4 regions of the Nocardia sp. NPDC088792 genome follow, and region 1 is predicted to be linked to each of the others. Evidence: riboswitches for the same ligand, from Rfam matches in the RefSeq annotation. Region 1 holds a riboswitch; each other region holds the start of a gene.

What was found. Region 1 has a riboswitch for magnesium ahead of ACIP5Y_RS37735 (stealth conserved region 3 domain-containing protein). Riboswitches for the same ligand answer to the same signal wherever they lie in the genome.
Region 2: another riboswitch for magnesium. It lies ahead of ACIP5Y_RS06405 (NRAMP family divalent metal transporter); the one in region 1 lies ahead of ACIP5Y_RS37735 (stealth conserved region 3 domain-containing protein).
Region 3: another riboswitch for magnesium. It lies ahead of ACIP5Y_RS22665 (MgtC/SapB family protein); the one in region 1 lies ahead of ACIP5Y_RS37735 (stealth conserved region 3 domain-containing protein).
Region 4: another riboswitch for magnesium. It lies ahead of ACIP5Y_RS11860 (hypothetical protein); the one in region 1 lies ahead of ACIP5Y_RS37735 (stealth conserved region 3 domain-containing protein).

The regions. Positions count from the first base shown of each region.
Region 1 is NZ_JBIVKC010000006.1:321,341-323,534, reverse strand. It holds gene ACIP5Y_RS37735 (stealth conserved region 3 domain-containing protein) at 1-1,226, opposite strand, end outside; M-box (ykoK) riboswitch at 1,298-1,477, opposite strand; gene ACIP5Y_RS37730 (fatty acid desaturase family protein) at 1,703-2,194, opposite strand, start outside.
Region 2 is NZ_JBIVKC010000001.1:1,311,192-1,313,385, forward strand. It holds gene ACIP5Y_RS06400 (hypothetical protein) at 1-349, opposite strand, end outside; M-box (ykoK) riboswitch at 647-826, shown strand; gene ACIP5Y_RS06405 (NRAMP family divalent metal transporter) at 1,172-2,194, shown strand, end outside.
Region 3 is NZ_JBIVKC010000003.1:986,305-988,498, forward strand. It holds gene ACIP5Y_RS22660 (TetR/AcrR family transcriptional regulator) at 73-699, shown strand; M-box (ykoK) riboswitch at 841-1,015, shown strand; gene ACIP5Y_RS22665 (MgtC/SapB family protein) at 1,211-1,918, shown strand; gene ACIP5Y_RS22670 (ABC transporter permease) at 1,915-2,194, shown strand, end outside.
Region 4 is NZ_JBIVKC010000002.1:544,542-546,735, reverse strand. It holds gene ACIP5Y_RS11865 (ABC transporter permease) at 1-117, opposite strand, end outside; gene ACIP5Y_RS11860 (hypothetical protein) at 117-866, opposite strand; M-box (ykoK) riboswitch at 1,048-1,218, opposite strand; gene ACIP5Y_RS11855 (DUF3558 domain-containing protein) at 1,300-1,827, shown strand; gene ACIP5Y_RS11850 (DUF3558 domain-containing protein) at 1,827-2,194, shown strand, end outside.

The sequences.
Region 1 (2,194 bases):
TCGGCATCGCGCCGAATCCCCAGTCCGACAAGCTGATCCAGCCCCTCCCGCGTAGTGGTATCGATGTAGCGGGCGCGGGCCGTTTCGTTCTGCACCGCGCGGCCGGAGAGCAGCGCGTAGTAGTGGTAGAGCGAATTGGTGACGGAGATATCCGTGCTGGAACGGAAACGACTGGCCTGGGTGCGGGCGAAATCGTCGGCGAAAACGCCCTCCAGCTCGAACAGCACACTGCGCCGCAGCGGAGCCGGCGCGTGCTCGAGATGCCGGGTGATCAACTGGCCGAAACGATTCCGCAGCAATTGCCGGTTATTGCGGGCCGCATTCTCGAATCCGCTGCGGCGCACGGCACGGGTGCCGGTGCCGATGCGCACGGGGGATTCGATGAACTTGCTGATCCCACCCGCAGTGAAGAACATCGTCGGCCGCATGGGACGACCGAAGAACATATCGTCATTGGCGTAGAGGAAATGCTCGCTCAGCCCCGGGATGTGGTGCAGCTGCGATTCCACGGCATGCGAGTTGAACGTGGGCAGGCTCGACCGATCCGAAAAGTGTTCGGCCGCACGCACGATCGTCACCTGCGGGTGCGCGTCCAGCCAGGCCGGCGGCGTGCAATCGGTGGCGATGAAGATGCGCCGCACCCACGGCGCGTTCGCGTAGACCGACCGCAGCGCGTACCGCAATTCGTCGATCTGGCGGACGCGCGCCGGCGCGCCGTCACCCTCGCCGAGCAGCGCCTCGGAAATCGCCGCGGACCGCAGCGCATTCCGCGCCGGATCGGCGGCATCCACCCAGGAGAACACCACGTCGATATCGAAATCCACATCCCCGGCATGCACATCGAACATGCCGCGCAACGTGTCCCAGTCGTAGCCGAAACGGCGGATCCGGGTCCGCTGCAGATCCTCGGCCGGAATCCGTTCGCGGGTAAGGGCATTGGGCCGCGGGCCGAGCAGCCCGTCGGCGCGGTGATGCCAGAATTCGATATCCACCGTGCCGGGACCGGCGGCGGCGCTGACCAGCGCATCGACGCGCGGGCGATAGCGCTGATCGATGGCCAGCGCCGGTTCGTCGCGCTCGGACCGGATCAGCAGGAACGGAATCTCCTCCGCCACCAGTACCGCGCGCAGCGCCAGCAGATTACCCAGCGCCGAACGCTCGATATCCGGCACGGCCGCCGCGCCATCGGCCACAGCCGCGGGGACACAGCTCAATACATTCCTCATCGTCACACCTACCTAGAACACAGCCGGAATCAGTGACGCACGAAAGAGTTCTGAACGCGAAAGACCTTCGCGTACTACCCCACACGTTGAGTTTCGACACTGAGCGACGTATCCCTGCGGTGCGCAGAATCCGGAAGCCACTTGGGATCAACCCTTAAGCCGGGAAGATCTGTCCTGATCTTGGGCGTCTCTCGACGTCGTCAGATCAGTGGCCTATGTTCGTTCAGGAGCCTCACCTAACGAGGTGCAGTCGCCATCCTAGCCGCCGCTCTTGGGCACGACAACCGGCCCCGGCCCACCTGAACAGCGCCACTGGCCGTCGGCGTACTGCGGAAACTGCCACGGCGTGTGGCATTTCAGGTCCGGCGGCGGTGTTTGCGGCGCGGGATCGGCCGCGGCCGATCCCATCACACTCCATGCGCACAGCACACCCACGGCTACGGCGGTCCAGCGGTGAGACATACGTCTCCATTCCTTCAGGCGGGCTGCCGGAGCGGACTGCCGGCCTCGTGCAAGTGTCGCAGCGCCTGTGCGTAGGACTCCAGGAGACCGGTCTCGCAGTACGGGATTTCGTGCTCGGCGCAGAACGCGATCACCATCGGCCGCGCCAGGCGCAGATTCGGGCGGGGCATCGAGGGGAACAGATGATGCTCGATCTGATAGTTCAGGCCGCCCAGCGCCACATCGGTGAACCAGCTGCCGCGCACATTGCGGGAGGTGAGCACCTGACGCCGGAGGAAATCGACGGCGCCGGGCTCGTCGAATACTTCCATCCCCTTGTGATTGGGTGCGAAGGTGCAACCCATGTAAAGGCCGAACAGGCCCTGCTGCACCGCGATGAAGACGAGCGCCTTACCCGGTGACAGCACCAGGAATACGACGGACAGGTAGGCGACCGCGTGCAGGGCGAGCAGCGCGCCCTCCCAGCCCCAATTCGGTATCGACCGCCGCCACACCGCACGCACGCT
Region 2 (2,194 bases), on a different contig from region 1:
GCAGGTCCACGGGGCGATAGAGCGCGTGCCGCACGTCGAACAGCGGGGTCAGCGTCGCGGAATTGTCGTGGATGGCGGCGGCGATGGGAAAGACGAAATCGTCCACCCGGAAGGATAATTCGGTTCCGGCAACCACCTGGCCATCGGGGGCCTTGATTTCGAAGGCGCCGTTCTCGACCGCCAGAGAGCCGATGTCGGTGGAGATTTGGGCGCCGTCGCCCGTGGCTGATGCCGTGTAGTGAATTGCATTGTCCGACTGTGCATTAACGTCGGCATGGGCGGCACCGGCGGCGATCACCGATACCGTCGAAGCGAGCGCGGCAAACGCGGCAAGCTTGGTCTCGAGCACAATTTCCCCTCAATCTCAGCCTGCGGTATCAGGATTTATCGCAGGATTAGCTAGTTCCAAGCAAACCTTAAGTTTGTTCATAGCCATCTGCAATGGACGTTTGTCCTGAAGTGGTAGGAGACACAATGGGCAATATCGGTTTCAATGCCTGATATTCGAGCCGTAAATCTGCATATACTGACGGTTAACGAAAAGTAAACGAATTCCAAAGTCACGAAGCCCGTTGGGGCTCAGGCGATCCGAAGAACCGACCGGGCTGATTTGACATATTCGTTGGCGGAGCCCAATATTGCCCAGTCAGCACCTCGCTAGGCGAGGCTCCTGTACGAACACAGGCCACTGATCCGACGACGTCGAGAGACGCCCAGGGTTAGGACAGATCACCCCGGATTAAGGGGTGATCCTAAGTGGCTTCCCCGGGCCGCGAGCCCCCGGATACGTCGTGCAGTGCCGAAGCTCTGACGAGAGGGGTGCGGGGCTTCGCCGTTCGGCGCGGCCGTGTTTCCCTCTTGCCGTCCGTGAGGACTGACGCGACCAGTTCATGGCGTCCGCGTGCGTCCCGACGGCAAGGAGGTGAGGGACGACAAATGAGTTCCGGCGATAGTCCTTATCCCAGTCCGGACTACAGAGTTCTTTCGTTCCCGGCTTGCCGCGAATCGGTAGACGACTGACCCGCAATCACTTTCGGCCTTCCCGGCGATCCATTCGCCGCTGCGAGGTGTCTTCAGGTGTGCCCGGGTAACTGACGTATGCCCGAAATCCGGTGGCAGCCGGCACCTTCCGCATGCCGAAGTACCTTTGATCGAAAGCGAGGGAAGGATCATGGCCTTCTTCGCGAACGGCTCCGGCCGCCGCACTGCTACCGTCACCGCACCAGCCGACACCCACCAGCCGACCGGCGCCGTCATGGACAGCGCGCACGTCGGCGACATCGTGGGCGCCCTGGGCACCATCAAGATGCACGACTCCGCCGAAGGGCGTTCGCGCAAGCAGCGACTCCGCATGCTGCTCGCCATCATCGGCCCCGGCCTGATCGTCATGGTCGGCGATAACGACGCCGGTGGCGTCGCCACCTACGCCCAGGCCGGGCAGAACTACGGCATGGCCCTGGTCTGGACTCTCGTGCTGCTCATCCCCGTGCTCTACGTGAACCAGGAGATGGTGGTCCGCCTCGGCGCGGTCGCCGGAGTGGGACACGCACGGCTCATCTTCGATCGCTTCGGCAAGTTCTGGGGCGCGTTCAGCGTCGGTGATCTGTTCATCGTCAACGCGCTGACCATCGTCACCGAATTCATCGGTGTGTCAATGGCTCTGGGCTACTTCGGGCTGCCGAAGTGGATCGCGGTGCCGCTGGCGGCGCTGCTGCTGTTCGCGGTGGTGGCCGGTGGTTCGTTCCGCCGGTGGGAGCGTTTCCTTTTCGCGCTCATCGCCATCAACATCGTGATGTTCCCGCTCGCCATCATGGTGCACCCGAGCGTCAAGGACACCGCGCACGGCTTCCTCCCGTCCTTCCCGGGCGGCCTGAACTCGACCTTGTTACTGCTCATCGTCTCCATCGTGGGCACCACGGTCGCGCCGTGGCAGCTGTTCTTCCAGCAGTCCAATATCGTCGACAAGCGCATCACCCCGCGCTGGATCAAGTACGAGCGCGTCGACCTGTGGGTCGGCATCGTCGTGGTGATGATCGGTGCGATCGCCATCATGGCCGCCGCCACCTTCGGCCTGGCCGGCACGGACGCGATCGGCAACTTCACCGATGCGGGTGCGGTGGCGCAGTCGCTGCACGATCACATGGGCCCGACCGTGGGCGCGCTGTTCGCGATCCTGCTGCTGGACGCCTCGCTC
Region 3 (2,194 bases), on a different contig from region 1:
GCGCGGGCGTTTCGGCCCGCTCCGGCGCCGGGTGCGCGTGGGCGCCCGGTGCCGGGCATTAGTCTTCAGGAGGTGCACACCGAGCAGCCCTCCCCCGACGCCGAACCCCGTATCTGGGGCGGCACGACCCTCACCGAACGCCGTGAGGTGCGGCGCGCGGCGCTGCTGGAGGCCGCTCTGGACCTGATCGGCGAGTCCGGCGCGGGGGCGGTCACCATGCGTGCGGTGTGCCGGCGCGCGGGCCTGACCGATCGCTATTTCTACGAATCCTTCACCAGCCGTGACGAATTGCTCGATGTGCTCTATCGCCTGGTCGCCGACGAGTTCCTGGAGCCGATGACCGCGTTCGCCGTCGTCGACGACCCGAGCCGCGACCGCGCACTGTCGGAAGTGTTGCTGGACAAGGTGCTCGCGGATCCGCGCAAGTCGCGGCTGTTCCTGGTCGAGCCCTATTCGTCGACGGGCCTGGGCCAGACCACGATCGCGGTCATGCCCGCCTTCACTCGCCTCATCCAGGATCACCTGTTCGCGCACATCGAGGATCCGGTGCGGCGGCGACTGGCGGCGGTGACCATGGCCAGCGGTAATGCGGGCATGTTCTCCGCGTGGCTGAACGGCACCCTGCGCGCCAGCCGCGAACAGCTGGTCGATCACCTGGTCGCGACCATCGCCGCCTACCGCACGATGTATCGCAGCTGACCTGTCGGCTTCGAGCCCGATCCCCCGCGACCGGCGCGATTGCGGCAGTGGGCAACTCGTTCCGGCGCCCGCCCGGTCGCCTGGGACCGCGCTCACATCGAGTTGCCGAAACGGTTGGCGCGGTGTTAACTCGCTGGCGCAAGGTGCCGTCGTTAGCTGAGGCTCCTTCACGGATACAGGCCGGCGACCCCGAACGTCGAGAGACGCCCAAGGTCAGGACAGGCCGCCCCGAACTAAGGGGTGGCCCCGACCGGCTCCCGCTGTCGTAGCGGGTTCACGCCGTGGAGTGCTGAAGGTCTTACGAAGGGTGGTATCCGTGCCCGGCGCGTCCGCCGGGCCCCTCCCCGGCGCGTGCGCGGTGGAACGAGGAGGTGGTCGGCATGCCCGATGGGGACACAGGTCCGTTAGCCAATCGTTCACTCGGCGACACCGACACAATCCGCTTTCCGCTACCTCACGGGCGGTAGCGTGCGATTTCGAGTGCGCCGACGCTAGCTGGGAGAAGGGCGTCATGTCGACGTTGGAGATGCTGTTACGGCTCGGCGCGGGTGTCGGGCTGGGCGCGGTGATCGGGTTCGAGCGCCAGTACCGCGCCCGCATGGCCGGGCTGCGGACGAACACGCTGGTGGCCGCGGGTTCGACCTTGTTCGTGCTGTTGTCCGCGCACGGGTTCCACGGTGGCGACGCCGACCCGACTCGTGTTGCGGCGCAGGTGGTTTCGGGTATCGGTTTCCTCGGCGCGGGTGTGATCATGCGCGAGGGTTTCACGGTGCGCGGGCTGAATACCGCGGCGACGCTGTGGTGTTCGGCGGCGGTGGGTTCGCTCGCGGGTGCGGGCATGTTCGATACGGCCGCGGCGGGCACGGTGGCGGTGGTCGTGGTGAACACCGCGCTGCGCACCGCGGCGCGCGCGGTCGACCGCCCGCAGGAATCCCACGACATCGAGGCGTTGTACGCCTTCACCGCCGCGACCGACGATTCACACGAGGCCCATGTGCGGGCACTGCTGGTGCAGTCGCTGACCCGCACCGATTTCCGGCTGGTGTCGATTTCCAGTCATGACACCCAGCCGGGCCGGGTGGAGGTGCGCGCCGAACTCACCGGTGACCGCCGCGATGATCGTCAGATGGAGGCCGCGGTCAGCCGTTTGAGCCTGGAACCGTCGGTGACCAGTGTCGGCTGGCGTACGGTGGCGCAGCCCACGGTGGCCGACGAATGACCGCCGGTCTGCGCTCCTATCCCTCGCGCGGGGCGCTGGATCGCCCGCGCTCGCGCTGGGCGGATGTGGCCGTGTTCCTGGGTGCGGCCATCCTGATCTGGATCATCGTCAAGGTGTCGGCGGGCATGCACGTGCCCTTCGATCAGGCCACCGCGGCCACCAATATCTCCACCGATCCGGCGAAACTGCCCTATTACGCGGCGCGTTCGCTGTTGCGCATGTTCATCGCGCTCGGGGTGTCGATCGTGTTCACCTTCGTCTACGCCGAGGCGGCCG
Region 4 (2,194 bases), on a different contig from region 1:
GATCAGTACGGCGGCCGCGCCGATCAGCAGGTAGTCCGTCGCGCGGAGCCGGTTGCGGACGGCCGGCCTGTCCGGAGTCGTCTTGGGGCTGTTCGGGATTGCGATGTCGAGTGTCATCAGTCGTTCGCCTCCGGACCGGGCGGGGCGGTCATGACGTTGTAGTAGTGGACGGCCGACGCGATCAGCGCGGGCACGCCGATGATCAGGTTGAACACGACCACGCCCATACCGGCGCCGGCGACCGCGCCTGCGAGACAGCCGACGATCGTGCCCAGCGGCCCGGCGGTCGCCGTGCCGAGGGCACCGGTGAATACACAACCCAGCGGCCCGCCGACGATCGCGCCCAGCAGCGTGCCCACCGCGAGTGCGACGGTGAGCTCGTTGTTGACATTGGCCATGGCCGTGTTCATCCGATCCTCGGGGGTATCGGAGATGTGCTGCGCCAGCAGGATCGGCTGGGTGGCGCGGGCCTCGGCGTCGAGTTGCGCCGTCCGGCTGCGTTCTTCCGTGGTGGCGGGCCGGCCCAGGTCGGTGCGCGGGGTGAGGGTCGCGGTGGTCCCGTCCACCTGCGCGTCGACCGGGAAAACGGTGTCCTGCCGGATGATCGTCAGCGGGATCGCCGTGAGCGTCACGCCGTCCGGATCGGTGATGCGGAGCTGATTTCCGGCGACCCGGAGCGACCCGGCATCGGTGTGCAGCACCACCGACCGGCCTTCGATCCGCGCCTGTCCGTCGATGGCAGCGGCGGGGGTGGCGGCTTCGGCGGGACCGGTGTGTTCCGGCGGCTCGGCCAGGCCGACGGCATGGCCCGCCAGGGCGGTGGTGGTGATCGTCGCGGTGGCGAGCGCGAGCATACGAATTCTCATCTTTTATGCCTCGTGTGATCGCTGCCCGAATTGTATTCAGGGCAGCACGAATTTACCGATCGGCACTGTGGCGCCTACGGTGATGAATTTTTCTCGCGAAATTCCGCTGTCGTTCCGGAATTGCGCATGCGTGTATTCCGATGAGCACGCTGGGAGGAAGGCCCGTGGATCATGAGATGGGCAGACACCCCTCTCGTCAGAGCTTCGGCACTGTACGACGTATCGCTATGAACGGAAGCCACCTTGGATAACCCCTTAATCCGGGGAAATCTGTCCTAACCTTGGGCGTCTCTCGACGTCGTCAGATCAGTGGCCTGTGTTCGTACAGGAGCCTCGCCTATCGAGGTGCAATACCCAACGTAGTAAAGGCCCCGTAAAAAGTCAAAAGGCTTCTTTTCGGCGCATCTTCGATACGTCGCCTACTCTGGTCGGCGTGGTGAGAGCAGTATCGGCAGCGGCAGGGATCGCCCTGATCGGGGTGGCGATAGCGGGCTGCGGGCATGCGGGCCGGCCGGCCGCCGCGCCGACGACCACGAGCGCCGGGCCGATCGCGCCCTCCCCGAACACGGTCGGGCTCTGCGGCGCGCTCTCCGACTCCGATGTCGCACAGGCGACGGGAGTGCAAGGCCTGCAGCGCGTTGCGGTCAATCCGTTCAGCTGTAGCTGGCAGCCGGACGGCGGCGGCGATTACACCGTGATCTTCCACTGGTTCCGTGGCGCCGGGCTCGACGCGCGCCGCGATCAGATCACCGACAGCACACCGGCCACGGTGACGGTGGGCGGCCGATCCGGGCTGATGTGGACCTCCGCGCAATCGTGCGAGGTGGGCGTGCCCTTCGGCGGCACCGACTTCATCGATTGGTCCATCAAGGCGAACACTGCCGAAAACAGCCGCCCACAGCCGTGTTCGGCGCTCCAGCAGCTGGCCGCGGAGACCTTGACGAAGGCGGGGCAGGGGTAATGCGCAGGGCCCGGACGAGTTTGGCGCTGGCCGTGGCCGCGGTGGCCGGCATGGTGACGCTGTCGGGATGCACGCAGCATTCCGGGGATTCGGCGGTGCGGCAGTCGGTCGACCCCAATCTGCTGGCCGGGTGCGGTCCGATCGAGGATCAGAAGATCGCGCAGATCATCGGTGTGACCGGTCTGAAACAGCAGAGCCAGCCCACCATCTGCAATTGGACCGGCCGGAATTCGGCCGGCGCCCCCGTCGATGTCACCTATGCCTGGCTGCAGAACGACACCATGGGCCGCGAGGCCGACGTGGCCGGGCAGTCCGGTTATCAGATCGAACGAGTGGTCGTGCGGCACTTCTCGGGTATGTACTGGCA